4 regions of the Bradyrhizobium sp. WBAH42 genome follow, and region 4 is predicted to be linked to each of the others. Evidence: predicted binding sites of a transcription regulator. Region 4 holds the regulator's gene; each other region holds the start of a gene.
What was found. The regulator LexA, encoded in region 4, represses DNA repair genes until DNA is damaged. The targets are predictions, from matches to a motif close to TGTTCNNNNTGTGTTCNG.

Region 1 (7,153 bases), 120 kb from region 4:
AGATTGTGCTCGATGACGACGACCGTGTTGCCCTGCGCGACCAGCTCGTGCAGCACCTCCAGGAGCTTCTTGACGTCGTGGAAGTGCAGGCCGGTGGTGGGCTCGTCCAGGATGTAGAGCGTGCGGCCGGTGGCGCGTTTTGACAATTCCTTTGCCAGCTTGACGCGCTGCGCTTCACCGCCCGAGAGGGTCGTCGCCTGCTGGCCGACATGGATGTAATCGAGCCCGACGCGGTGCAATGTCTGAAAAGTCTCGCGCACGCGCGGCACCGCCTTGAAGAACTCGGCGGCTTCCTCGACGGTCATGTCGAGCACGTCGGCGATGCTCTTGCCCTTGAACAGCACCTCCAGCGTCTCGCGGTTGTAGCGCTTGCCCTTGCAGACGTCGCAGGTGACGTAGACGTCGGGCAGGAAGTGCATCTCGATCTTGATGACGCCGTCGCCTTGGCAGGCTTCGCAGCGGCCGCCCTTGACGTTGAAGGAGAAGCGGCCGGGCTCGTAGCCGCGCGCCTTCGCTTCCGGCAAACCGGCGAACCATTCGCGGATCGGCGTGAAGGCGCCGGTGTAGGTCGCAGGATTCGAGCGCGGGGTGCGGCCGATCGGCGACTGGTCGATGTCGATGATCTTGTCGATGTGCTCGAGGCCCTCGATGCGGTCGTGCGGGGCAGCGCCCTCGCTGGCGTTGTTGAGCTTGCGGGCGATGGCGCGGTAGAGCGTATCGATCAGCAGCGTCGACTTGCCGCCGCCGGAGACGCCGGTGACGCAGGTGAACAGGCCGAGCGGAATCTCCGCCGTGACGTTCTTGAGGTTATTGCCGCGCGCGTTCACCACCTTGATGGTGCGGCGGTGGTTCGGCGGACGCCGCTCCGGCACCTCGACCTCGAGCTCGCCGGTGAGGTACTTGCCGGTCAGCGATTTCGGGTTGCGCATGATCTCGGCGGGCGTGCCTTCGGCGACGATGTTGCCGCCATGCATGCCGGCGCCGGGGCCGATGTCGAGCACGTAGTCGGCGAGCCGAATGGCGTCCTCGTCATGCTCGACCACGACCACGGTGTTGCCGAGGTCGCGCAGCCGCTTCAGCGTATCGAGCAGGCGGGCATTATCGCGCTGATGCAGGCCGATCGAGGGCTCGTCCAGCACGTAGAGCACGCCCGTGAGCCCCGAGCCGATCTGCGAGGCCAGGCGGATGCGCTGGCTTTCGCCGCCGGACAGCGTACCGGAGGAGCGGGATAGCGTCAGATAATTGAGGCCGACGTCGAGCAGGAAGGTGAGGCGCTCGCGGATCTCCTTCAGGATGCGGCCCGCGATCTCGTTCTGCTGCGCGTTCAGCGCCTCCGGCACGGTCTCGAACCATGCGCCGGCGCCCTTCACGGACAGCTCCGAGATTTCGCCGATATGCTTGCCGCCGACCTTGACGCAGAGCGCCTCGGGCTTGAGTCGAAAGCCTTTGCAACCCTCGCAGGGCACGTCGTGGAAATATTTCGCCAGCTCCTCGCGCGCCCACTCGCTTTCGGTCTCGCGGTAGCGGCGGTTGATGTTGGTGATGACGCCCTCGAACGGCTTCTTGGTGTCGTAGGAGCGCACCCCGTCCTCGTAGGAGAACTTGATCTCGTCCTCGCCCGAGCCGTAGAGGATCGCGTTTTGCGTCTTCTTCGGCAGGTCCTTCCACTTGGTGTCGAGTGTGAATTTGTAATGCTTGCCGAGCGCGGTCAGCGTCTGCACGTAATAGGGCGATGACGATTTGGCCCAGGGCGCGATCGCGCCCTTGCGCAGCGTCAGATCCTTCTCGGGGATGACGAGGTCCTCGTCGACATGCTGCTCGACGCCGAGGCCGCCGCAGGCGGGGCAGGCGCCGTAGGGATTGTTGAAGGAGAACAGGCGCGGCTCGATCTCGGGGATGGTGAAGCCGGAGACCGGGCAGGCGAACTTTTCCGAGAACAGAATGCGCTCGGGGCCGCTCTTGTCGTGGATCTTTGCGGTCTTCTTCTTCTCTTCTGCGGGGACGGCCGCCGCGGGAGCGTCGGCGAACTCGACGACGGCGAGGCCTTCGGCGAGCTTCAACGCGGTCTCAAAGCTCTCGGCGAGGCGCTGGCCGATATCGGCGCGCACCACGATGCGGTCGACGACGACATCGATGTCGTGCGGGAACTTCTTGTCGAGGTTAGGGGCTTCCGCCAGCTCATGGAAGGTGCCGTCGATCTTGACGCGCTGAAAGCCCTTCTTGAGCCACTCGGCGAGCTCCTTCTTGTACTCGCCCTTGCGGCCGCGCACGACGGGGGCGAGCAGATAGAGGCGGGTGCCCTCGGGCAGCGCCAGCACGCGGTCGACCATCTGCGAGACGGTCTGGCTCTCGATCGGCAGGCCCGTGGCCGGCGAATAGGGCACGCCGACGCGGGCCCAAAGCAGGCGCATGTAGTCGTAGATCTCGGTGACGGTGCCGACGGTGGAGCGCGGGTTCTTCGACGTCGTCTTCTGCTCGATGGAGATCGCAGGCGAGAGGCCGTCGATCTGGTCGACGTCGGGCTTCTGCATCATCTCCAGGAACTGGCGGGCATAGGCCGACAGCGATTCGACGTAGCGGCGCTGGCCCTCGGCATAGATGGTGTCGAAGGCTAGCGAGGATTTGCCGGAGCCGGATAGCCCGGTGAACACCACCAGCTTGTCGCGGGGAATCTCGACGTCGATATTCTTGAGGTTGTGCTCGCGCGCGCCGCGGATCGTAATTGCGCGCAGGCTGGAGCCCGCGTTCTGTTGTTGGCGCTTCGCCCTGATCACTTCGTCCATCCCAGAGGTCCTCGAGGAATCCAAAGACGCGCGATCGCGCCAATGCAAAAGGCGCGCTTCGCCCGGAACCGGGATCGGCGCCGATGGGTATGGCAGCGAACGTAGGAAGAACGGCGGCGGATTTCCAGTGGGACTTGCGAATCGTCAACGGATTGTTGGCGCGCTGGCGGCATCTGGCAGCAGGAGCGCGCGGAACCGCTCGGAACAGCCCGCCCAAAGCAAAAGGCCGGCGCGAGGCCGGCCTTTCGTGACGATGTGACTTCGGCAGGGAAGATCAGTACTTCGCGACCACCGGGCCGCCGAAGGTGTAGTTGAGGCGAACGGTGCCCATGTCGACATCCTGCTTGATGCGGTCGGTCCGGTCGTTGATGCCAAGCACCGTGAAATTGACGTTGCGGCCGCCCATGAACAAGTGGTCGTATTCGATCGCAACGGACCAGTTCGGTGCGAAACCGAATTCGATGCCGGTGCCGACTGCGCCGCCCCAGCGCGTCTCGCTCGCGCTATCGAAGACCACGCCGCCGAGAAGGCCGTCATACTTGGCGTGCGTGACCGCGGCGCCGCCCTTCACGTACCAGAGCACGTTATTCCAGGCGTAGCCGACCTGGCCGGTGAACAGGCCGAGGGCATCGATTCTGGTCTGATTGACCACGGGTGCGAAAGCGGCGAGCGGGCTCGCGTTCGATCCCTTCAGGTTGGCCCAGTCGCCTTGGGCTTCAAGGCCGAACACCCAGTTAGCCGACTGCCAACGATAACCGACCTGGCCGCCGACGAGACCGCCGGTCGCGTTGTGACAGCCTTCGGACACGACCGGGATTGCCACACCGAGCACGGCATTGAGATCCCAGCAATTGCGGCTCGATGCACCGCCGCCGTTGATGCCGAGGTAGAAGCCGCTCCAGTTGTACACCGCGATCGGCGCCACCGGAGCCTTGGCGTAGGGGCGGGCCGCCAAATCGGCCGCCGAGGCCGGTGCCAACGCGCTGAGTGCGAACAAACTGGCCGAAGCCAGCAAAAGCTTCTTCATATCCATTCCCCACTTCCGTTTCTCATTCCGGTCTTCCGGAGAGCGGAAGAGCAGCGGACCTCATGACTCAAGTAACGTCATTGCTTTACACCATTGAAGCCAAAAGTTGTGTCACCCGGCCGCCACATCCGTCCGAAAACGCGAACGAACGGGGCGGCCGCAACAAATACAAAAAGGCCGGCGCGAGGCCGGCCTTTCGTAACGCGGGTGCGTCAGAGACGAAGCTTAGTACTTCGCGACGACCGGGCCACCGAAGTGATAGTTCACGCCGACCTGCACGGTGTGAAGGTTGAGCGTGCCGGTGTTCACCGGAGCGCCGATACCCGAGAAGTAGGTCTCGCCGCCCAGGCTGCGATAGAGATACTCGCCCTTGACTGACCACTGCGGCGCGAAGAATGCCTCGACGCCAGCGCCGACCGTCCAACCGGAATGCCACTTGCTGTCCGAGACGCTTGCGAAGGGCGAGCTGACGGTGATCTTGTTGTCGATCCAGGCGTAGCCGCCCGTAGCGTAGAACAGCACGTTGTTGACGGCCCAACCGATACGGCCGCGCACAGTGCCGAGCGCATCAATGCGCGAGCTCGTGGTCACGGGAACGATAGCGCCGCCAAAGAGAACAGGGGTGGTCACCGAAGCATTGACATCAGCCCACGAGCCGTCGGCTTCCACGCCGAACACGACGTTGCCGGTCTGCCAGTTATAGCCGCCGGTGCCGCCGACGAAGCCACCCTTCATCCGCGGGTCGCCGGAACCGTTCTCCCAAGCGCCGCCGCCGACGATACCGAGGTAGAAGCCGGTCCAGTTATAGACCGAGGCCACAGCCACCGGAGCCTTGGTGTAGGGGCGGGCTGCCAGATCAGCAGCCGAAGCGGGGGCCGCAAGAGCGAATACACAGGCCGAAGCCAACAAAACCTTTTTCATTTTCAACTTAATCCCAGTCCCAGTTTCTGTTGTTGCCTTCCGTCGCGGAAGGGCATCGGACTCAACGGCCCAACTGACGCCGTCTTTACACCACCAAAGCCGCAAGTTGTGTCTCCGAAAAGCCACAACAGTCGAAAAGGTGATGGTTGCTGACTCATCTACGTCCAGGCATCGTGCCGCAAAAAAGAAGGGCCGGCGCAGCGGGCCGGCCCTTGCATTCACTCACAAAATCAGAGGGATATCAGTACCTCGCGATCAGCGGGCCGCCGAAGCGATAATTCAACCGGACCAGGCCGATATCGACATCCTGGCTGATGCGATCGCTCCCGAACACGGCGCCCGCAGGCGTCGTGAAACCGATTGTGCGGTCGCCGAGGAAGATGTGGTTGTACTCGACGCCGAGCGTCCAGTTCGGAGCAAATCCGAATTCCAGGCCGGCGCCAACGGTGCCGCCCCAGCGGGTCTCGCGAGCCGACGCCAGCAGCGTGCCGGCGCCCGGCGTGCCGGCCGCGGCATAAACGTCGTACTTGTCCCCGACCACGGCGCCGCCGCCCTTCACATAGAACAAGACGTTGTTCCAGGCGTAACCGACCTGGCCGGTGATCAGGCCGAAAGCATCGATGCGCGAGCGGTTGCGGTCACCGGTGACCAAAGCGCTTCCAGGGAAGACGGTGCTGACGTTGTCGCCCGAGAAGTCAGCCCAGTTACCCTGGCCTTCGACGCCGAACACCCAACTGGCCGACTGCCAGCGATAGCCGATCTGGCCACCGACCGTGCCCCCGGTCGCGTTGTGGCATCCTTCACCGACGAAGGTACCGGGAACGCCGGTGACGACGCCGGTGGTGTCGAGGAAGTCCCAGCACTTGTGGCTCGTGCCGCCGCCGCCGTTGATGCCGATGTAGAAGCCGCTCCAGTCGTAAATCGCAGCGACCGCCGGAGCGGGAGCCTTGGTGTAGGGCCGCGCGGCAAGATCTGCCGCGCCTGCCGGAGCCGACAGCCCCAATGCCAGTACACTGATTGCGCCAAATAGAACCTTATTCATTGCAGTCTCCCCAGTTACGTCCGCTTCACGAAAGTCCCCGAAGCGGCTGATCAGGCGCGACGCCCATATGAACCAATTCCGAGGCAAAGGTAGCCTAAGGAAAGGGCAGAGTCCGTCTCCGGAATGCCACACTCGCGGCTCAACTGAGGTGGAACAACTTGATGAATGTTAAGCGGTTTTCGTCGTTCACGGGAACCCAAAAAAGTTCCATCGGAGCGCTGCTCTTTTCGTTGGCGACCGGCCGAATGTTTGCTCTACCGCTATAAAGAACAAATCTGGAACAAATCTGAGCGCGATGCTATATGTGGGGATAACCCTGGGGGTGGCAGGCTGAGCGGTGCCCGCAAGCGTATAGGGTCGCCTCGACGGGCGCAGAGAAACGCGGGCAGCGGGATTGGCCCCTTTTGAAATTCAGTGGCATTCGGAGTGGAGAGCGGCGATGGCGGGAAGCGTCAACAAGGTCATTCTAGTTGGAAATCTCGGCAAGGATCCCGAAATCCGCCGCACCCAGGACGGGCGGCCGATCGCGAATTTGAGCATCGCGACGTCGGAGACCTGGCGCGACAAGAACACCGGCGAGCGCAAGGAGAAGACCGAGTGGCATCGCGTCGTGATCTTCTCTGAGCCGCTTTGCAAGGTCGTCGAACAGTATCTGAAGAAGGGCGCGAAGGTTTACATCGAGGGCGCGCTGCAGACCCGCAAATGGACCGACCAGAGCGGCGTCGAGAAGTACTCGACGGAGGTCGTGCTCCAGGGCTTCAACTCGACGCTGACGATGCTGGATGGCCGCGGTGGCGGCGGCGGAGGCGGCAGCTTCGCCGACGAGCCGGGCGGCGATTTCGGCTCCTCCGGACCCGTGAGCAGCGCGCCGCGCCGTCCGGTTGCCGCTGGCGGCGGTCGCAACAGCGACATGGACGACGACATCCCGTTCTGAGCGGGCGGACCGCTCGGCCCGGTGAGGCGGCGATTTCGATCGCGCTTCCCGCATCGGGTCAGCAAACCTTACTAATTGGCTGGGCAGGCTCGGATTTTCCGGGCCCGCTTCATGTTTGGGGTGAGGTCCGTTGCGCAGCGGAAAGCTGGCTGACGGGGCGCCGCTTCCCTGGTGTTCAGGCCGGCGTTGCGGGTGGTTCTGGAGGGTCGATTCCGTGGCCGTCCAGGGCGCGGCTCTGAGGCCGTAAGTTATTGGAAAAATAAGCGGAAAAAGCGCTTTCCGAGCGGCTGCCAGGGTGGTTATCCGACCCCGGATGCGCTATATGATTCCCAGACAAAACCTCACCGGATTCCCCCTTGGCTGACGACGACAACAAGCCCGGCGACCAGCCGGCGCACCCCTCGGACATTCGCCCCGTTTCCATCTACGAGGAGATGAAGAAGTCC
Region 2 (7,153 bases), 2.9 Mb from region 4:
GGCGCGGTCGGCCCAGTCGAGATATTTGGTGCGGTATTGCTGCGGGTTGGTGCCGGCAATCTCCACGTAGTCGGTGTCGAAGAGGTCCTCGATTCCGACCTCGCCGCGCGCAACCGCCTGCTCGAATATCTTCGTCAGCGCATTGCCTGCTTCCATGGCACGGGTGACGAGCTCGGTGTTCTCCTCATGGATCGACCAGAGCTTGTCCTCGATCTTCTCGTTGAGCGCGGCGGTGGCGCCGACGAATTGCGCGCGGGCGCCGGCCTTGGATTGCTCGACCACGCGCAGGCGGCAGGCGCCGATGTCCTCTAGGCTGCCTTCGACCGTGGCTTGCGTCGCGAGCCGGCTTGCGTCCGCGCCGCCGATCAGCACGCCCTCCATTGCAATTTCATAGACCGGCATCACGCCGCGCGCCGTCTCGAATCTGAGATGGCAGGGCAGCCGCTCGGTCTTGCGGCGGTCGTCGTGCTCGCTCTGGCGCAGCAGCACGGCGCAGCGCGATTTCAGCTTCTGGGCGAAGGTGGTGACGGCCTTGCCGGCGCTGGCGACGCTCTCGCCATGGGTCTCGGCAGCCTTGGTCGCCGCGTCGATCTCGGCCGCGCTCTCGCCGACCGAGATGATGAACTCGGAGGCGCTGGCGGCATTGCCGGAGACTTCGCTGGTGGTGGCGTTCTGCTCGGCGACCGCGCCGTTGACGGTGTCGAACACCGGGCGGATCGCCTCGATCGCCTGCGAGATGCGGTGCACCGCATCCGCCGAGCCGGCGGCGTCGCGCTGCAGCGCGTCGATCTTCTTTGTGATCTCCTCCGTCGCGCTCTGGGTCTGCACCGCGAGCGCCTTGACCTCGGTGGCGACGACGGCAAAGCCTTTTCCCGCGGCGCCCGCGCGCGCGGCCTCGATGGTCGAGTTGAGCGCGAGCAGCGTGGTTTGCCGCGCGATCTGCGCGATCAGGTTGACGACGTTGCCGATGGCGGCGGAGGATTCGCGCAGGCGGTCGACATTGGCGCGGGCTTCCTGCGCGGCGGCGCTGGCCTCGTCGGCGAGCTTGCCGGCCTCGCGGACCTGCGCGCCGATGCCTTGCGCGGATTGGGTGAACTTGTCGGCGGCATGGGCGAAGGTAGAGGCGGTCGATTGCGCCGCGTTGGTCCGGCCGGTCAGGGCGTCGGTGCGGTCGCGAATGGCGGCGAGCGTCGCGGCGGTTGCATCGGCTCCGCCGGCGACGGAATTGGCGGCGCGCTCGAGCTGGCGGATCATGGCGCCGAGCTCGAGTTCCAGCAATTCCAGGATTTCCCGGGCCGAATCACTTTCGGCGGTCGGGGCGGGTGCGGCAGGGGCCGCCGGCTGCGCAGCCTCCGGGGCTGCCGCAGGCGCGGCCGTGTCCGGCAGACGCTTCCGAAATAGTCCGAACGCCATCAGCTCTCTCTTGTCGGGGAACGGTCGGGCGCTATTTTCGCAAGTCGGAATGAAATCAGGGTTAACGGTGCCCGACGTCTAGGCAGGCGCCATTACGGCGGCTACCTTTACAGGGGCTACCTTAGGAGCAGCCGAGCCCTTTGATTCCGGTGGGTGGGCGGCCTATAAGGCCGCGCTTCCCGCACTCACCTTGACGCACGCTTCCCTCACGAGACCAAGCATGGCCGGACATTCCCAATTCAAGAACATCATGCACCGCAAGGGGCGGCAGGATGCCCAGAAGTCGAAGCTGTTCGGCAAGCTGGCGCGGGAAATCACCGTCGCCGCCAAGCTGGGCACGCCCGACCCTGCCATGAACCCGCGCCTGCGCGCCGCCGTGATCGCGGCGCGCCAGGAGAACATGCCGAAGGACAATATCGAGCGCGCCATCAAGAAGGCGCTCGGCAGCGATGGCGAGAACTATGACGAGATCCGCTACGAGGGCTATGGCCCGGGCGGCGTCGCCGTCATCGTCGAGGCGCTGACCGACAACCGCAACCGCGCCGCCTCCGACATCCGCTCCTTCTTCACCAAGTCCGGCGGCAATCTCGGCGAAACCGGCTCGGTCTCGTTCATGTTCGACCGCACCGGCGTCATCGAATACGACCGCAGCGTCGCATCCGACGATGCGGTGCTGGACGCTGCGATCGAGGCCGGCGCAGACGACGTCGTTTCCGGCGAGGGCGGCCACGAGATCTACGCCTCGACCGAAGGCTATCGCGATGTTGCCAAGGCGCTGGAAGCCAAGTTCGGCGAGCCGCGCAAGGCCGCGCTGATCTGGAAGCCGCAGAACACGGTTGCGGTCGACGACGAGACCGGCGAGAAGCTCTTGAAGCTGATGGACCTGCTCCACGAGCACGACGACGTCCAGAACGTCTACGCCAATTTCGAGGTGTCGGACGCACTTGTTGCGAAGATGGGCGGCTGACGCCGCTGTCGTGTCCCGGACGCGCAGCAGCGTCCCGGCTCTGCGCAGCATCGTCCGGTACGCTGCTGCGCAGAGCCGGGACCCATGGTTCTCTCAGCATCCGTCGCGAAATGGGCCCCGGTTCAGCGGCGCACCGCTTCGCGCTGCGTCGCGCCCGGGGCACGAGACCGCCTTTCCCCTGTTACTTCCGTTCTGTTTCTGTTTCGCATCCCGCGGCCAGCCGCTATCACTGGCCCATGACTGCGCTCCCGATTCGCGGCCCCGTTCGCATCATCGGCATCGACCCCGGCCTGCGCCGCACCGGCTGGGGCGTGATCGAGGCCGAGGGCAATCGCCTGATTTACGTCGCCTGCGGCTCGGTGGAACCGCCGGACGATCTGCCGCTGGCGAGCCGGCTGCTCGCGATCCATGAGGGGCTTGCTTCCGTCCTCTCCAGCCACCAGCCGATGGAAGCCGCGGTCGAGCAGACTTTTGTCAACAAGGACGGCGTTGCTACGCTGAAGCTCGGCCAGGCCCGCGGCGTCGCCATGCTTGCGCCCGCAATGTTCGGCATTTCTGTCGCCGAATACGCGCCGAACCAGATCAAGAAGACCGTGGTCGGCGCCGGCCACGCCGACAAGCAACAGATCGCGATGATGCTGAAGATCCTGCTGCCGAAGGCCGAGCCGCCGTCCGCGGACGCCGCCGACGCGCTCGCCATCGCCATCACCCACGCCCATCACCGCCAGAGCACCGCGCTGCGGCTGAAGGTGGTGGGGATATGATCGGCAAGCTGAAGGGGCTGATCGATTCTTACGGCGAGGACTTCGTCATCCTCGACGTCGGCGGCGTCGGCTATCAGGTGCATTGCTCGTCGCGCACTTTGCAGCATCTGCCTTCGCCGGGCGAAGCGGCGGTGCTGTCGATCGAGACCTATGTCCGCGAGGACCAGATAAAGCTGTTCGGCTTCCGTACCGATCAGGAGCGCGAATGGTTTCGCCTGCTGCAGACCGTGCAGGGTGTCGGTGCCAAGGTCGCGCTCGCCGTGCTCGGCACGCTGTCGCCGGCCGATCTCGCCAACGTCATCGCGCTGCGCGACAAGGCCGCGGTGGCGCGCACGCCCGGCGTCGGCCCCAAGGTCGCCGAGCGCATCGTCACCGAATTGAAGGACAAGGCGCCGGCCTTCGCCAATGTCGATCCCGCCGTCGTGCATCTCGCCGGTGCCGTCGACGACCAGCGCGCGCCGCGCCCCGTCGCGGATGCGATCTCCGCCCTGATCAATCTCGGCTATGGCCAGCCGCAAGCCGCCGCGGCGATTGCCTCGGCCTCGCGCAGTGCGGGTGAGGGCGCCGAGACGGCGCAGCTGATCCGGCTCGGGCTGAAGGAGCTCGCGAAGTGAGCGACCCCAAAGCCAACCGCATGGTCTCGCCCGAGCGCCGCAGCGACGATGTCGGCGACACCGCGCTGCGGCCGCAATCGCTGTCCGATTTCGTCGGCCAGCAGCAGGCGCGCAAGAATCTCTCGATCTTCATCGAGGCCGCGCGCAAGCGCGGCGAGGCGCTGGATCACGTGCTGTTCGTCGGTCCCCCCGGCCTCGGCAAGACCACGCTGGCGCAGATCGTGGCGAAAGAGCTCGGCGTCGGCTTTCGCGCCACATCGGGACCGGTGATCGCCAAGGCCGGCGACCTCGCCGCGCTCCTCACCAATCTCGAAGAGCGCGACGTGCTCTTCATCGACGAGATCCATCGCCTCAGCCCGGCGGTGGAAGAGGTGCTCTATCCCGCGATGGAGGACTTTCAGCTCGACCTCATCATCGGCGAGGGCCCGGCAGCGCGATCGGTGAAGATCGAGCTGTCGAAATTCACCCTGGTCGGCGCCACCACGCGCGCCGGCCTTCTCACCAATCCCTTGCGCGACCGCTTCGGCATTCCGGTGCGGCTGAATTTCTATACGATCGAGGAATTGGAGAGCATCGTCAGCCGCGGCGCACGCGTGCTCAACGTCGGCATGAGCGTGGACGGCGCCAACGAGATCGCGCGCCGCGCCCGCGGCACACCGCGCATCGCTGGCCGCCTGCTCCGCCGTGTGCGCGACTTCGCCTCCGCGGCCGATGCCGACAAGATCGACCGCAAGATCGCCGACCACGCGCTGAGCGCGCTCGAGGTCGATGCCGCCGGCTTGGACGCCATGGATCGCCGCTATCTCACGACCATCGCGCTCAACTATGGCGGCGGCCCGGTCGGCGTCGAAACCATGGCCGCGGCCTTGTCGGAGCCGCGCGATGCCATCGAGGACATCATCGAGCCTTATCTGATCCAGTGCGGCTATCTGCAGCGCACCCCGCGCGGCCGCCTGCTGACCTCGCACGCCTTCCGTCATCTCGGCATCGCCGAACCCTCGCGCGATGCGGCGGCGCAGTTCGGTCTGTTCGGCACGGATGACAGCGACGAGTGATCTGCTGAACCGCGCGCCGTTCCGGCTTTGATGAATTTCCGTTAATCTCGTGCAAACGATCTGCACGAACGCACCCCAATTCCGCTCCAATCGGATATCATCAAGACGTCGCATCATCATCGGGCTTCCATGATCACGCGCCGTCATCTCATTCGTTCCATCGGCGGCCTGTCCGCCCTCGGCGTCTCGACTGCAGCCTATGGCGTCGGCGTCGAGCCGGTGCTGCGGCTGCGCGTCACGCGCTATCATCCCACGCCGCGGCAGTGGCCGGCGGATTTTCCGCTGAAGATTGCGGCCATCGCCGACATCCATGCCTGCGATCCCTGGATGTCGCTGGAGCGTATCGAGGGCATCGTCGACCGGACCAATGCGCTCAACGCCGATCTCATCGTGCTGCTCGGCGACTATGTCGCCGGCCTTCACCACGTCACGCGCTTCATTCCGTCGAGCGAATGGGCGAGGGTGCTGGCGCGCCTGAAGGCGCCTCTCGGCGTCCATGCCGTCATGGGCAATCACGACTATTGGGACGACAGGACCGTGCAGCAGGCAGGGCACGGGCCGACCATCGCGCATCGTGCGCTGGAGGCGGCCGGCATCCCCGTCTACGAGAACGACGTCGTGCGCTTGACCAAGAATGGCCGTCCGTTCTGGCTCGCGGGGCTCGGCGACCAATTGGCCTATTATCCAGCCAGGCGCTTTGGCCGCGTACACAGGCTCGGCGCCGACGATCTCGGCGCCACGCTGGCGAAGATCACCGACGATGCGCCGGTCATCCTGCTCGCGCACGAGCCCAACATCGCGCCGCTGGTACCCGCGCGCGTCGCGCTGCAACTGTCCGGCCATACCCATGGCGGCCAGGTCCGCCTGCTCGGCTGGTCGCCTGCGGTTTCGCCCAAGAACGGCCTGCGGCTCGCCTATGGCCACTTCCGCCTGAAATGCGACCTCATCGTCTCGGGCGGCCTTGGTTGCAGCATCATGCCGCTCCGGTTCGGCGTGCCGCCCGAGATCGTCGAGGTGACGCTGGGACGGTCAGGGCTGGTTGTGTCCTAACACGCTTGCGCCTCCGGCCGTTTTTGCGCAAAACGAGCCGGTTACCGACAAGCGAAGAGGCTCGCGACGTGACAGCTCATCTCGACGGCGAGATCCGCGACGGCCGCCACCACATGCAGGTCCGCGTCTACTACGAAGACACGGATTTTTCCGGCATCGTCTATCACGCCAATTACCTGCGCTACATGGAGCGCGGACGCACCAATCATCTCAGGCTGATGGGCGCCGAGCAGCAGGCGCTGTTCGAGCAGACCGAGACGGAAGGCACGGGCTTTGCCTTCGTGGTGCGCTCGATGCATCTGGACTTCTTGAAGCCCGCGCGAATGGACGACGTGCTCGATGTCGTGACCTGGCCGGTTGCTGTGAAGGGGGCGTCCATCATGCTGGCGCAGGAGGTGCGACGCGGCGACGATGTGCTGGTGAAAGCCGAGGTCCGCGTTGCCTTCATCAGCGGCGGCCGCGCCCAGCCGATTCCGAAGTCGATCCGCCAGCTGATGAAGGCCGATCTGGTTTCGTGATCGCTCGATCGGCGATGGCCTATCGACTCTGCCGATTGCGACGATACATTCGCGGTCCGATCAACCGATGAGGCCATCATGTCGCGCCCGCCGTTTCCACCCTTCACCCGCGAGACCGCCGCGCAAAAGGCCCGCATGGCCGAGGACGCCTGGAATTCACGCGATCCGGTGCGGGTCTCGCTCGCCTATACTGAGGACAGCCGCTGGCGTAACCGTTCGGAAGTGTTTCAGGGCCGCGAGGCCATCGTCGCCTTCCTCACCCGCAAATGGGAGAAGGAGCAGGACTACCGCCTGATCAAGGACCTCTGGGCCTTCGACGAGAACCGCATCGCGGTGCGCTTCCAGTACGAATGGCACGATGCAAGCGGGCAGTGGTACCGCTCCTACGGCAACGAGCAGTGGGAGTTCGACGAGCACGGCCTGATGAAGCGCCGCGAGGCGTCGATCAACGACATCGCGATTGCAGAGAAAGACCGCCGCTTTCACTGGGCGGCGCCGGGCCCGCGGCCGGCCGATGTGCCGGGGTTGGGACGCGACCCGTTCTGAATTTTCACCAGCGGCGCTGCTTCACCCTCTCCCCTTGCGGGAGAGGGTGGCTCGCCGCGCAGCGGCGAGACGGGTGAGGGGTATCTCTCTGCTCGTGAACATCTTGTTGGTGGAGGGAGACCCCTCATCCGGCGCTTCGCGCCACCTTCTCCCGCAAGGGGAGAAGGGAAGGTCGGCGTGGTGATGGTTGCGAACTAAGGCGCCGCGCGCCTCGCCAGAAACCGCG
Region 3 (7,153 bases), 3.4 Mb from region 4:
CATTCTGCCCGCCGCGCCGGTCCCCGCCCCGCGCCGAAAGCTGAACTTTCGCAAGCTGTTGCTGGCGGGAGTGGCCGTCGCCGCGCTCGCCGGCGCGAGCTGGTACGGCTACGATTACTGGACGGTCGGGCGCTTCCTGGTCTCCACCGATGACGCCTATGTGAAGGCCGACAACACCACCATCGCGCCGAAGGTCAGCGGCTATCTCGACCGCGTCCTGGTCGGCGATAACGAGCATGTGAAGGCCGGCCAGGTGCTGGCCCGGATCGACGATCGCGACTTCCGCGTCGCGCTCGATCAGGCCAGGGCCGACGTCGCCGCCGCGAACGCGACGGTGACGAGCAAGCAGGCCCAGCTCGAGGTTCAGGAGGCGGTAATCGCAGCCGCGAAAGCGACCATCGATGTCGACACGGCCGCGAAGACCTTCGCCCAGCAGGAGAACAAGCGCTACACGGATCTCGCCAGGACCGGTTATGGCAGCGTGCAGAATGCGCAGCAGGCGCAGGCGCGCGATGCCGGCGCGGACGCCGCGATCGCGCGCGACAACGCCAACCTCATCTCCGCACAGAAGCAGGTCGATCTTCTCAAGGCCGAGATCGTGCAGGCCAGGGCCGCCGCCGCCCGCGCAACCGCGGTCCAGCACCAGGCCGAGCTCAATCTCGGCTACACCACGATCGTCTCGCCGATCGACGGCGTCGTCGGCAACCGCACCTTGCGCGTCGGCCAGTATGTGCAGGCGGGCACGCAGTTGATGTCGATCGTGCCGGCCACGGGCACCTATGTCGTCGCCAATTTCAAGGAGACCCAGCTCACGCATGTCCGCGCCGGTCAGAGCGTCGAGATCGAGATCGACACCTTCCCGGGCCAAGTCGTGCATGGTCACGTCGATTCCATCGCGCCGGCCAGCGGCCAGGAGTTCGCGCTGCTGCCGCCCGACAACGCCACCGGCAATTTCACCAAGATCGTGCAGCGCATTCCCGTGAAGATCGCGCTGGACGCCGGGACCGCGCCGCCAATCGCGCTGCGGCCCGGCATGTCCGTGATCCCGACGATCGCAACGCGTTCAGCGCCGGCCGCTCAGACGGCAGCGACGCCCAAAGCAAAACCTGTTTCCGGAGGGTCGTGCCATGTCAAACAGCCTCTCAATATCGACGCCAGCACAAGCAATTCCGGCCGCGACGCCTGAGCGCGTCGCCGCCGACCCCAATCGGGCCAGCGCCACGATCTGGATCGCCGTGTTCGCGGCGATGATCGGCGCCTTCATGGCGATCCTGAACATCCAGATCACCAACGCCTCGCTGCTCAACATCGAGGGCGGCATCGGTACCGGCGCCGACAACGGATCCTGGATCTCGACGTCCTATCTGATCGGCGAGATCATCGTCATCCCGCTGACCGACTATCTGTCGCGGGTATTCTCGTTCCGCAACATCATCCTGAGCTTCGCGAGCCTGTTCGCGGCCTTCTCGGTCGCTTGCGCTTTCACCCATGATCTGCCGTCGATGATCGCGATGCGCGGCCTGCAGGGTTTCTTCGGCGGCGTGCTGATCCCGATGGCGTTCACGCTGGTCTTCACCAAGCTGCCGAAGGGCCAGCAGCCGATCGGCCTTGCCATGTTCTCGCTCGCCGTGACCTTCGCACCGGCGATCGGGCCGACCATCGGCGGCTATCTCACCGAGAATTACGGCTGGCAGACCATTTTCTTCGTCAACGTGCTGCCCACGGCGGTGATGGTGACCACGCTGTTCTTCACGCTGGAGCGCCAACCGCTGAACCTCGCTTTGCTGCGCGAAGGCGACTGGTTCGGCATCGCGACCATGGCGATCGGCCTCGCTTCGCTGCAAGCCGTGCTGGAAGAAGGCAACAAGGACGACTGGTTCGGCTCTCCCTTCATCGTGCGGCTCGCGGTCATCGCCGTGATCAGCCTGTCGCTGTTCATCGCCAACGAGCTGATGGTGGAGAAGCCGCTGCTGCGCCTGCGCCTGTTGACGCAGTGGAATTTCGGCATCGGCACCATCGCGGCGGTGTTCCTCGGCTTCGCACTGTTCGGCTCGGTCTATCTCCTGCCCGCCTATCTCGGCCAAGTGCAGGGCTACAATGCCGAGCAGATCGGCAACGTGCTGGCCTGGACCGGGCTGCCGCAGCTTCTGCTGATTCCGCTGGTGCCGAAGCTGATGCAGCGTTTCGACGGCCGCTATGTCGCGACCGTGGGCCTGCTGCTGTTCGCCGCGAGCTCCTTCATGAACATCCAGATGTCGCTCGATTATTCTGGCGATCAGTTCCTGATGCCCAACATCGTGCGTGCGGTCGGCCAGGCGCTGACGCTCGCGCCGCTCTCGGCACTCAGCCTCGGCAGCGTCGCGGCGCAGGATGCGGCGGCTGCCTCCGGCATCTCCAACATGATGCGCAACCTCGGCGGCGCCATCGGCACCGCGGTGCTCGCCACCATCGTCACCAAGCGCGAGCAGTTCCACTCCAACATCATCGGCCATTCGGTCACGCTCGGCCGCGAGGAGGTCCGCGCCCGCATCGCGCAGATGACGGACTATTTCATGGCCCACGGCGTCCCCGACCCCAACGCCGCACGCGAGCAGGCCATCATCGCGCTCGGCAAGACCGTGAAGCGCCAGGCGCTGGTGATGGGCTATTCCGACACCTTTGCCGTGATCGGCGTGGTGCTGGTCCTCGCCGCGATCGCGGTGCTGCTGACGCGAAGGGTGAAGGCGCCGGGTGGCGGAGGTGGCGCGCATTAGAGCTCGAAAACGAACGACCAAATCGACGCGGCCGTCACGCTTGACGGCCGCGTCCTTTTATGTTCCCTATTTGTTCATATCAATTATAGGTTGCTCAAGGGGACACTTCATGAGCGATACTCAGGTCGAGGCCGTGCCGGCTCAGCTCGTGCTGCATGCTGACGAAGATACTCCGCGTGAATTCATCGTTGACCTGTTGCGTCGCGTCTTCGGCAAGTCGAAAAGTGAAGCCGTCTCCGTGATTGCCGACATGGAGAGGCATGGCGCGGCAGCCTGCGGTCCCTACCCACCACCGGTCGCAGGAGCCCTGCTGGAATCTGCAAGGCGTCGTGTCGCTGCCGCCGGCCACCCACTCCTGATCACAAGCGAAACGGCGAAGCCCTGCTGCGAGCTTTGCGGCCGACCGATCGCGCAGTCGGAAGCACAATTGGTGGACCGCACGGTGTGGCTGTGCGCCGATTGCGTACTCGCAGCAGCAAGCGCATCGCGGGACCTCCCCTCGGAGGAGTTCAATTACACGTTCGGTGTCTTGAATTGGCACTTCGCCGATGTGCCGCGGAGTCAGCTGGTGACCACGGTACGCCAATTTCCTGGCCACATGCGGGCAGACGTCCAGGCCGCCATCGACCGATTATTTGCGTCTCCGGTCCGGCTATTCGGTATCGCCGAGGACCGCCGCTACGAGACGCTATCCATGTCGAGATTGATGCAGAACGACGGTTTCGCGGCGACGATCGCACCGCTTCAGTACAACGACGTCGATATCGGCGAACCGACACCAGCCAAGTGCCTCGACAATGGTCTTTGGCTTTGCGCAACCGCTGGTCTCCGCTACGCGGTGCTTCTGGCCATTCATCGTGAATACAGCCGCGAGGTCGGCGTGCGGATCGAAATCATGGCGCCGGCCGGGGCCGCAGGCTCAGCGCTTGTCCAGCAGTGCTTCAGCGCGCTGGAGGACGCCGTTCAGGCCGCGCGCACCTACCGTGGCAAGATTCTCTCTCTCGATGCCGATTCCGACTACCGTGGGCGCTCGCGCGGGATCACAGTGCACCGGCTTCCTTCCGTCAGTCGTGACGAGGTGATCCTGCCTGAACAGACGTTACGGCTACTTGATCGTAACGTCCTGAACTTCGTGGGCACGCGGGACGTGCTGCGCCGCCTCGGACAGTCGACCCGGAAGGGTATCTTACTCTACGGCCCACCCGGCACGGGCAAGACTCACACCATCCGCTATCTCGCGGCCCATCTGCCCGGTCATACGACGCTGATCATCACAGCGGAGCAAATCGGCCTGCTCGGCGCCTATATGAATCTCGCTCGCCTCCTGCAACCGGCCATGGTTGTGATCGAAGACGTCGATCTCATCGCGCGGCAGCGCGAGAACATGAGCGGCTGCGAAGAACCGCTGCTCAACCGATTACTTAACGAGATGGATGGCTTGAAGCAGGACGCTGACATCCTGTTCGTGCTGACAACAAATCGGCCTCAGCAACTCGAAGGCGCCCTAGCGGGCCGCCCCGGTCGCATAGATCAGGCCATCGAAGTGCCGCTTCCCGACGAGACCGGCCGCAACAAACTGGTCCGGCTCTATGGCAAGGGACTGCCACTCGACGACGCCGTCGTCGCCGAAGCCGCCAGGCGCAGCGAAGGCACGAGTTGCGCATTCATCAAGGAATTGATGCGGCGCCTGGCACAAGCGAGCCTCGCGCGCGATGGCGGCAATTCCGTCATTTCCGCCGATATCGACGAAGCCCTCGATGACATGCTGTTCTCCGGCGGCCGGCTCAATGCGCGACTGCTCGGCGGCGCGCAGGCGATGGCGGCGGGATGAGCGGAGCATGTCTCCCTCTCCGCGTCTTCGCGGGGAGAGGTGAAGGGTCACTGCGCGCAGAAATAGCTCGACGCCTCCGTCACCGGTCCCGACTTGTAGTGCGGCCAAGCCGGCCAGCGGCACAGTGGCAGCGCGCGGACGACAGGGAACGCGGGGGCTTCGACCTTCTGCTCGGTCACTTCGAGATCGCCCGGCGCCTTGTCCTTCTCGACCTTGTAGGTGGTGACGTCGAGCTTGGGATCGCGCGCGAACACATATTGGATGCCGCCCGCACCATAAATCCAGGCGATGCCGTTGTTGGGCGCGGGCGGCTGCGCGGGCGGCGCGGTGCCGAGCCACCACGCGGTCCAACCGCCGGTCGGGCCGGCCGCCGGCGTGTCCTCGCCGGAGACGCCCCAGCCCGGATAATCGTCGAGGCCGTTGGCGAGCACGAACGGAAATTTGTAAGGCGCGTGCAGCGTGTTGACCGCCTTGGCCGCGTCGCGCACCTTCCTGTAGGCGCGATGGGCACAATTCTCGAAGGCTTCGTCGTTCAATGCGAACAGCTGCGGCAGCTCGCCCGGCTTTGTCTCGTGACCCGAATCGGTGCCGTATGTCACAAAACCGCGCGCGAGCGGCGACGGCTTGTCGAACGGATAGGCCGGCGGCAGCGCGAGGCCGGTGATCAGCACGCCGTTGAAGCCGCCGCCGCCATATTGCACTGAGCGCCCGTTCCATTCGATCGGCAGATTACCTGGAATTTGATCGGCGGGGCCTTGGGATCGACAGCGTCGATATGGCCGAGCACCTTGCAGAAGCCGGGATTGGCGGGCGTGATCTGCCCCGATGGCGTCGGGCCGCGCTCGGCAACAGCAAGAGGCGAAGGCGACTGAAACGTCGCGACATCGATCTTCACGGCATTAGTGCCGCCGACCAGCCCCTTGCAGACCGTCTCGGCATCCTCCGCCAGCGTCAGCGCCGACGCGCTGTGTCCGCTCAACGCAGCCACGGTCCCCACGAGCAACGCACATTGCTTCGCCCTGTTTCGCCTCATCGTTTCCAACCGGCTTCTTCTGTTGCGCTCGAAAGTTGGCTGCATGCAACCTTCGCCCGTCCGTCAATCGCTGACGCCGGCTTTCCGTCAGAACGACCCCAGCGCACTGCCCAGAGCAATCACGGCCACCAGCGCCAGGAGCGAGGTCACGATGCCCACCATGACGATGTCGAAATAGCTGTCGCGGTGAGTCAGGCCGCAGATCGCGAGCAGGCTGACCACCGCACCATTGTGCGGCAGGATGTCCAGCGTTCCCGCGCCGATCACCGCCACGCGATGCATCAACGCAAGGTCGATGCCGTTGCGAGCGGCAAGTTCGACATAGGTCGGGCCGAGAGCGTCGAGGGCGATGGTGAGGCCGCCCGACGCCGACCCGGTCAGCGCGGCCAGGATGTTGGTCGCGACGGCGAGCGAGACCAGCGGTCCGCCCTCGATCGCCAGCACCCAGTCGCGCACGATCGTGAATGCCGGCAGCGAGGCGACGACGGCGCCGAACCCGACGAGGCTGGCGACGCTGAACGCGGGCAGGACCGACGCATTGGCCCCGGCGTCCATGGTCCGGCGCAGCGCCGGCAGGCGCGCCCAGTTCAGCGCGATGGTGGCGGCGATGGCGGCAGCCAGCGCAACCGCGACCGACCAGACGCCTGCAACAGCTGCAAGCGTGGTATCTCCAAAGCGTTGCTCGGCGAGATAGCTGACATCGAGCCGCGGCAACACCAGGAGCGACATCAAGAGATTGACAGTCACGACGACGACCAGCGGCGCGATGGCGTTCAGCACCGGCGAAGGACGCTTGCTGCGATGACCGTGCTGCAGTTCCGCCGGGTCGAACTCCCGCGCCGTCGTCGCGCGCTCGCGCACGAGCTCGTCGGCGGCTGCGCGCTCGGCCGAGTCCTCAACGTCATCGCCGTAGCCTTCTCCGGTGCGGCGCGCCGACGCTTCGGCGCGATGCAGCCACCACAATCCCGCGCCGAGCATGATGAGGGAGGCGACGATGCCGAGACCTGGTGCCGCAAACGGCGTCGTGCCGAAGAACGGCATCGGGATCGCGTTCTGGATCGACGGCGTGCCCGGCAGGGCCGACATCGTGAAGGTCGACGTTCCCAGCACGATCGCTGCCGGGATCAGGCGACGCGGAATCGAAGCGGCGCGAAACAGCGAACGGGCCATGGGAACGAGGACGAAGAACGCGACGAACAGGCTGACGCCGCCATAGGTGACCAGCGCGCCGGCAAGCACGACCGCCAGGATCACGCGCCGTTCGCCGAGGCGCTCCGCCATGAAGCCGGCGACGGACGTCACCGCCCCGCTGTCGTCCATCAACTTGCCGAAGACGGCGCCAAGCAGAAAGATCGGGAAGAACTGCGCCAGAAATCCCGCTGCGTTGACCATGAACACCTGGGTCAGGTGCGCGAGCAGCGGCTCACCGCCGAACAGCGCGGCAACGAGTGCGGCGAACGGCGCGAGCAGCAGGACGCTCCAGCCGCGGAAGGCGAACAGGACGAGCAGGCCGAGCCCGACGAGAAGGCCGAGGAG
Region 4 (7,153 bases):
CGCAGGAAGCTGCCGCACGGCCTTGAGCGCCTTTTCGAGCAGTTTTGTCATGGACAGAAGATAAGCCGACCCGAGACCGAAAGGAAGTGTGGCTTCTTGCTGGCCAGGGAGGCCTTTTTGCTTCAGTCCCTCCGCTCAGCTAGAACTTGCCGACCGAGTCCTGATTTGTTGCGGAGTTCGCCCGTGGCCCTGATGCCGGTTTCTGACGCGCTCGCCGCGGTGCTGACCGGCGCCGAGCCGCTGGCTGAAGAGATGGTTCGCCTCGACGAGGCCCACCATCGTGTGCTCGCGCACGATGTCGCGGCGCGGCGTACGCAGCCGCCGGAGGCGATGTCGGCGATGGACGGCTATGCCGTGCGCGCGTCCGACGCGGCCATCGAGACCAGGCTGACCGTCGTCGGTGAGGTCGCGGCGGGTCGGCCGTTCGCGGGAAGGGTCGGCCCCGGCGAAGCCGTGCGGATCTTCACCGGCGGCGTCGTTCCCGACGGCGCCGATGCCGTCGTGATCCAGGAGGACACAATTGCCGACGGCACGCATGTCACGATCAAGGAAGCCGCAATTTGTGGCCGGCACATCCGCCCTGCGGGCATCGACTTCCGCGAAGGCGACGTGCTGCTGCGCAAGGGAATCCGTCTCACCGAGCGCGATCTCGCCCTCGCCGCCGGAATGAATCATCCTCATCTCGCCGTTATCCGCCGCCCGAGGGTCGCGATTCTCGCCACCGGCGACGAGCTGGTCATGCCGGGCACCGCGCCTGGTCCCGGTCAGATCGTCTATTCCAATGGCTATGCCCTGCACGCCCTTGCCCGCAGCGAGGGCGCCGAGACCATCGACCTCGGAATTGCCGCCGATACGCTGGAGTCCACGTCCGCCGGCATCCGCCGCGCACGCGAGAGCGGCGCCGACATCCTGGTCACGACCGGCGGTGCGTCGGTCGGCGACCACGATCTGGTCCAGCAGGCGCTCAAGGGCGAAGGCATCGAGATTGCGTTCTGGAAGATCGCGATCCGGCCCGGCAAGCCGATGATGCATGGTCGCCTCGGCGCGATGCGCGTGATCGGCCTGCCCGGCAATCCCGTGTCGTCATACGTGTGCGCCTTCCTGTTCATGGTGCCCTTGATTCGGGCCCTGTCGGGCGGTTCTGTGATTCATCATCAGCGCGAGCGCGCCGTGCTGGGCCGCGATCTCGGCGCCAACGACCAGCGCGAGGATTATCTGCGTGCGCGGCTGGAGGTACGCGACGACGGCACGCGCGTCGCCCTTCCCGTCAGCCATCAGGACTCCTCCCTGCTTGCGAATCTCTCTGCGGCACAGGTACTTCTCGTGCGCGCACCGTTCGCGCCGAAGGCCGAGGCCGGCACACCTTGCGAGGTGCTGCGGCTGCCCGTCTGAGCTGCCCGGCCGCACGCATTCCGCGAGTTCGGCCTCGTTCACCATAAATTAAGCAGTTGCGGAACACATATCGAACATATAGTGTCCGTTCATGATTTGTTTCGAGGATGTAGCGGCTTATTGCCGACTTCATCGTCTCGGAATCGAACGACATCAACCGGGGGACTTTGGTCGAGATGTTGACGCGCAAACAATACGAGCTTCTGCGGTTCATCAGCGAACGTCTGAAGGAAAGCGGCGTGCCGCCGTCCTTCGACGAGATGAAGGATGCGCTCGACCTGCGCTCGAAGTCAGGCATTCATCGCCTGATCACTGCGCTCGAGGAGCGCGGCTTCATTCGCCGCCTGCCCAACCGCGCCCGTGCCATCGAGGTGATCAAGCTGCCCGAGCTCCAGGCCGCAGCCGGCAATCGCCGCGGCTTCACCCCGAGCGTCATCGAGGGCAATCTCGGCAAGGTGCGCGCGAGCTCCAGCCCGCCCGCGGATGAGGGCGAGCGCCCCGTCGCGGTGCCCGTGATGGGCCGCATCGCGGCCGGCACGCCGATCGAGGCGCTGCAGACCCGCAGCCACACCATCAGCGTCCCGCCGGACATGCTCGGCTCCGGCGAGCACTACGCGCTCGAGGTGCGCGGCGATTCGATGGTCGAGGCCGGCATCCTCGACGGCGACATGGCGCTGATCCAGCGCAACGAGACCGCCAATACCGGCGACATCGTGGTGGCGCTGATCGACGACGAGGAGGCCACGCTCAAGCGCTTCCGCCGCCGCGGCGCCTCGATCGCGCTCGAGCCCGCCAATGCCGCCTACGAGGTCCGCATTCTTCCGCCGAACCGCGTGAAGATCCAGGGCAAGCTGATCGGGCTTTACCGGAAGTACTGATACCGGAAGTAAGCGCTACGCGCGCTTCGATCGTCGATCCAAGATTGGAGCGGATACTTGTCCGCTCCGGCTGGATGGTCTTTCTGGTTCTGCGCTGACTGTTCGGCGCCTCTTCCCGCGCGACACTCGCCCATGCGGACACGCGGCCATTTCGCTCCGCCGGTAGAGTTGTGCCGACAGCGCCGATAGTGCGGGCCAAATGCAAGGACGCGAGGTTTGTTCCTATCGAATCCGGGAAAGATAATGTGATCGCGTGCTGCGGATGCGAGCCGCAGATTTGCCCATAACCGAGCAGAGCGTTGGAGGCTTCCACTCTGATAGAGGCCTGCGCCTCGAAAGAGACGCGGGTCGCTATCCCAGTATGAGGAGCACCCGATGTGTGACTATAGCCTGCATGCCGTCGCGACGCGCCCCGCCGAAGTTGGCGAGACGATCGTCACGACAACCTTCCGCGGCACCTCGACGCGCGGCTTCGCCTCCGAAGCCGATCTCTCCGTCGCGGTCTGTCTGCTGCCGGGAACGGAGCTCGCTTTCGCCGATAACGTCCGCTATGACAACCGCTGGATCTGGACGCGAACCGTCAACTCCCGCGTCGGCAAGTTCGGCAAGATCGACCCGCACATTCCCGATCGCCATCATGACGCGATCGAATTTCCGGACGGCAAGTACGTGCTGGTGACGCAGCTCGTCGAAGGCCAGCGCGCGACCGTGCTGCAATTGCCGGTGACGCAGCAAGCCATCGAGCGCGAGCACAAGCCGCAGATCGTCGCCGACACGCGGCCCACGATCACGCGCCTGCCGATCGGCTGACGCCGTCGGCCCCGACCGAAAAGTCGAGGGCCAAATTCAAATGCCATCGCCGGCCGCGGCCGGCGAGATGGTATGGTTTGCGTCCTGCGGGATCCCGTCGGACCGATTTTCCCCGCATCGATCTTCAATCGTCGGCCTGCAAGTCGGCCTCCGATGGCGTTGCGTCCCGGTTGCGAGGCACGGCCGTCTTCGGCACGAGGCTGCCGTCGAAATCCCCCTCGCCGGCGCCGGCCGGCAGCCAAGGACGGCTTGCCCCTCTCGCCCTCACCGCCTGCACCGAAAAACCCTCTCCGCTTCGCGTCAGAGCCAGCGCGCCCTGACTGGCAAGACGCGCCCGATCGACGACCATCGCCGCGCAGTCGGGCGGCGCGGGCCGCGCCGTCACCACCAGCGCGGCGCGGCTGCAATCATCGGCCAGCGCGTCGATGCGCGTCGCCAACGCGATCAGCCGTCCGTCCGCGAGCGGCGCCACGCAACCGGACTCGTCACATGACGCGCTGCTCGCCAACGAGGCGTTGCCGGCATCACGCGGATCGGCATCGGCGGCCAGCCACTCCTTCAGCAGGAAGCTGTCCTTGCTGGCGCGGATCACTTGCAAGCGCCCATCCGCGCCCCGGACCGCGACGCTCGCACCATCCCCGGCAATCAGGACATCAGGCTGGCGCACCGACAGCCCCCAGAGGATCGCCGCCAGCAGCACCAGGGCGCCGGACCAGCGCAAGGGCGTGCGCAACAGGCCCATCACGATGAGCCCGAGGCTCGCCGCGATCAGCGGCGCGATCCCGAACGCCGGAATGCGGCCGACGGCGCCCGGCAGGGCCGCCACCCAGCGCGCGACCAGGACCATCCACTCGATGCCGATTCCCATCAACCACCAGAACACGCCGTCGAGCCCGAAAGGCGCTGCGAGCAGTCCGAGCAGCCCGGCCGGCATCACCAGCGCCGACACCACCGGCATGGCGCCGAGATTGGCGATGACGCCGTATGGCGTCACGCGATGGAAGTGGAAGGCGGCATATGGCGTGGTCGCGAGCCCCGCGATCAGCGAGGCCAGGAACAGCATCGCGATCTCGCGGCCGCCCCACAGCGCGATCCGCGCCGTCGCGGAATGATCGGGTGAGGCGAGCAGGTTCGGCATGCCGATCTGCACCAGCGCGACCAGCCCGAGCGTTGCCGCAAACGACATCTGGAAGCTCGGATGCACCAGCGCCTCCGGCGCGACCGCGAGCACGATCAGCGCCGCCACCGCCAGCGTGCGGAAGGTGATGGCGCGGCGATCGACCATGACGGCGATCAACACCACTGCCGTCATGAAGAACGATCGTTGCGTCGCGACTTCCGCGCCCGACAGCAACAGGTAGAACGCCGCCGCGACCAGCGCAGCGGCCGCCGACCATTTCTTGATGGCAAAGCCGGCCGCCAGCCCCGGGATCAAGGCCAGCAGCGCGCGCACCGCGAAGAAGACGACGCCGGCGACGACCGCCATGTGGTAGCCGGAGATCGACAGCACATGGCCGAGCCCCGAGACGAACATGGCATCGTTGACCGGCGCGGTGATCGCATCGCGCCGCCCCGTGAGCAGCGCCGTTGCGATCGCCCGGTTGTCGCCTTCGAGCGTTGCGCGGATGCGCGCGTCGATCGCATCGCGCAGGCCCTGCATGAAGGCGGCATAGCGCAGCCGCAGGCCGCCGGCATCCGGCGGCCTGGACGCCGTGATCGCGCCCATTACGAAGCCGGAGGCACCGATGCTCTGGAAGAACATGTCGCGCGAGAAATCATAGCTGCCGGGCCGCACCGGCGAGATCGGCGGCAGCAGCCGCGCCTTCAATTGCACGAAGCTGCCGACTTCGGGCGCCGTGCCCTTGCGCACCGAGAGGCGGACGCGCTCGAGCTTGACGTCGCCGCGCTGCGCCTCCATCGCGCTGACGCGCAGCACGAAGCGATCGGTACGCTCGCGAATGTCGCGCGCTTCCACGAAGCCCGACAGCGACACCGAATAAAGCGGCTTGGCGAGCACGGGATGGGCGACGCGCGCCGTCTTCCAGGTCGCCATGGCAAATCCGGCGGCGACCGCCGCGATCATGATCGCAGGCGCAAACAGCCGGCTCCGCCGGAGCAACACCGCGCCGAGCATCAGCGCGATGGCCGTCGCGGCAACCACCCACAGCACCGGCTCATGATCGGCGGCGAAATAAAGCGCAATGCCGCCGCCAAAGGCGACGGGCACCCACGGCAACAGCCGGCCTGGCCCGGCCTCGGCGCGCGCCCACTGGCGCAGCATTTCGACGATGGCCGGCCAGATGCCAAACCCCGCCGGCGCAAAGCCGCCGGCCGGGGCGGCGCGGCCGACCGGCCACGTCCCGGCAACTCCCTGGGAGCGTCCTGGCCGCCCCGGCTCCGCCATTCCCCTGCACCTTGCGATACGCGACGGGTGCGGAGGCTACCGGACCGTGCGGCTGCGCGAATAGCGGTACAGATCGGGAACGGGCGACGGAGCGCCCTACTTTTCCTCTTCCATCGTCACGGCGACGTCCGCCTTGGCGGACAGCCGCACCTTGTTGCCTTCAACATCGGCAACGAGGCCCTTGTCGATGAAATGATGGTGGCCCTTGTGGCTGCCCTCGCCGCTGTCCTTCCTGGTCAGCTTGATGCGGTTGCCCTCTACCCTGTCGACGGTGCCGACATGGACACCGTCGGCGCCGATGACTTCCATATGCTCTGCGATGTTCTGCATGGCGGGATCCTTGGTTGGGATCGCGGCCAACGCGGCAGGCGCGCGTTCGTTTCAATCGTCATTCCGGGGCGCGACGAAGTCGCGAGCTATGATGCGCAATTGCGCATCTGAGAATCCATAACCACCATCGTGAGTATGGATTCCGGGCTCGCGCCGAGTGGCGCGCCCCGGAATGACGACACTGATGGAACGACCGCTAAATCAGCGGCGCCTGCGACGAGGCGTGGTGATTGACGATCTTCCAGTCGCCTTCCTCGCGGATGATGACCCAGCTCATCTTGACGACGAGATCGTCCCGCTCGCCGGCGAGATCGAACGTGATGATCGCGGCCATGTTGATCAGGTCAGGGCCGGCCTGCGCGGCGTACACGTCGGAGAAGGTCGCGCTCGGCCTGCGCCAGCGCGGCAGGCCGTTGAAATAATCGGCAACGCCGTCCCTGCCCCGATAGAGTTTTGGGTTCGAGCCAAAGAAGAACGCGTTCTTCGCATAGAGCGAGGACAGCGCGGTCGCATCGAGCGTCGCGAAGCCGACGCACCATTTCGCGATGATGGCGGAAACGATGGCGTCGGCTTCGCTGCTCATGCCCTCGCCTCAGCCCTTCGCGACTTCCTTGGCGAACGTATCGCGCAAGCCGATCGTGCGCGAGAACACCGGCTTGCCCGGCGTCGAGTCCTTGTCGCGGACGAAATAGCCCTGGCGCTCGAACTGCATCGGCTCGGTCGAATTGCTCTCCGCAACGGACGCCTCGACCCGCGCATCGGCGAGGATCTCGAGCGAGTTCGGGTTGAGATCGGCCGCGAAGTTCGAAGCGTCCGGGCTCGGATTGGCGAACAGCTGGTTGTAGATGCGGATCTCCGCCGGCTTCGACGTCGCCGCCGGCAGCCAGTGCATGGTCGCCTTGACCTTGCGGCCGTCGGGCGCGTTGCCGCCCTTGGTCGCGGGATCATAGGTGCAGCGCAGCTCCACCACCTCGCCCTGGTCGTTCTTGATCACGCCGGTGCACTTGACGAAATAGGCGTAGCGCAGCCGCACCTCGTTGCCCGGCGACAGGCGGAAGAACTTCTTCGGCGGGTTCTCCATGAAATCGTCCTGCTCGATATAGAGCTCGCGGCCGAACGTGATCTTGCGCGTGCCGGCGCTAGCGTCGTCCGGATGATTGATCGCCTCGAGCTCCTCGGTCTGTCCTTCCGGATAATTCTCGATCACGACCTTGAGCGGCCTCAAGACTGCCATGCGCCGCTGCGCCGTGCGGTTCAGCTCCTCGCGGATGCAGAACTCCAGCATGCCGACATCGACGACGCTGTTTGCCTTGGCGACGCCGATGCGCTTGACGAATTC

Region 1: a site for LexA is predicted at 2,879-2,896, ahead of uvrA (excinuclease ABC subunit UvrA). Genes of this name have one in related genera too.
Region 2: a site for LexA is predicted at 2,569-2,586, ahead of ruvC (crossover junction endodeoxyribonuclease RuvC). Genes of this name have one in related genera too.
Region 3: a site for LexA is predicted at 2,814-2,831, ahead of DCG74_RS09745 (ATP-dependent Clp protease adaptor ClpS). Genes of this name have one in related genera too.

Annotation. Positions count from the first base shown of each region.
Region 1 is NZ_CP036533.1:5,340,574-5,347,726, reverse strand. It holds gene uvrA (excinuclease ABC subunit UvrA) at 1-2,783, opposite strand, end outside; gene DCG74_RS25000 (outer membrane protein) at 3,058-3,810, opposite strand; gene DCG74_RS24995 (outer membrane protein) at 4,036-4,731, opposite strand; gene DCG74_RS24990 (outer membrane protein) at 4,973-5,773, opposite strand; gene DCG74_RS24985 (single-stranded DNA-binding protein) at 6,213-6,707, shown strand; gene gyrA (DNA gyrase subunit A) at 7,064-7,153, shown strand, end outside.
Region 2 is NZ_CP036533.1:2,523,815-2,530,967, forward strand. It holds gene DCG74_RS11760 (methyl-accepting chemotaxis protein) at 1-1,413, opposite strand, end outside; gene DCG74_RS11765 (YebC/PmpR family DNA-binding transcriptional regulator) at 1,634-2,380, shown strand; gene ruvC (crossover junction endodeoxyribonuclease RuvC) at 2,617-3,144, shown strand; gene ruvA (Holliday junction branch migration protein RuvA) at 3,141-3,758, shown strand; gene ruvB (Holliday junction branch migration DNA helicase RuvB) at 3,779-4,813, shown strand; gene DCG74_RS11785 (metallophosphoesterase) at 4,943-5,863, shown strand; gene ybgC (tol-pal system-associated acyl-CoA thioesterase) at 5,932-6,381, shown strand; gene DCG74_RS11795 (nuclear transport factor 2 family protein) at 6,460-6,927, shown strand; gene DCG74_RS11800 (type 1 glutamine amidotransferase) at 7,122-7,153, opposite strand, start outside.
Region 3 is NZ_CP036533.1:2,081,285-2,088,437, reverse strand. It holds gene DCG74_RS09755 (HlyD family secretion protein) at 1-1,186, shown strand, start outside; gene DCG74_RS09750 (DHA2 family efflux MFS transporter permease subunit) at 1,128-2,753, shown strand; gene DCG74_RS09745 (ATP-dependent Clp protease adaptor ClpS) at 2,863-4,584, shown strand; partial or broken gene DCG74_RS09740 (tannase/feruloyl esterase family alpha/beta hydrolase) at 4,632-5,617, opposite strand; gene DCG74_RS09735 (GntP family permease) at 5,705-7,153, opposite strand, start outside.
Region 4 is NZ_CP036533.1:5,460,827-5,467,979, forward strand. It holds gene DCG74_RS25570 (hypothetical protein) at 1-51, opposite strand, end outside; gene glp (gephyrin-like molybdotransferase Glp) at 184-1,392, shown strand; gene lexA (transcriptional repressor LexA) at 1,569-2,270, shown strand; gene DCG74_RS25585 (hypothetical protein) at 2,646-3,080, shown strand; gene DCG74_RS25590 (ComEC/Rec2 family competence protein) at 3,205-5,484, opposite strand; gene DCG74_RS25595 (DUF2171 domain-containing protein) at 5,581-5,814, opposite strand; gene DCG74_RS25600 (nuclear transport factor 2 family protein) at 6,011-6,397, opposite strand; gene DCG74_RS25605 (glutamine--tRNA ligase/YqeY domain fusion protein) at 6,407-7,153, opposite strand, start outside.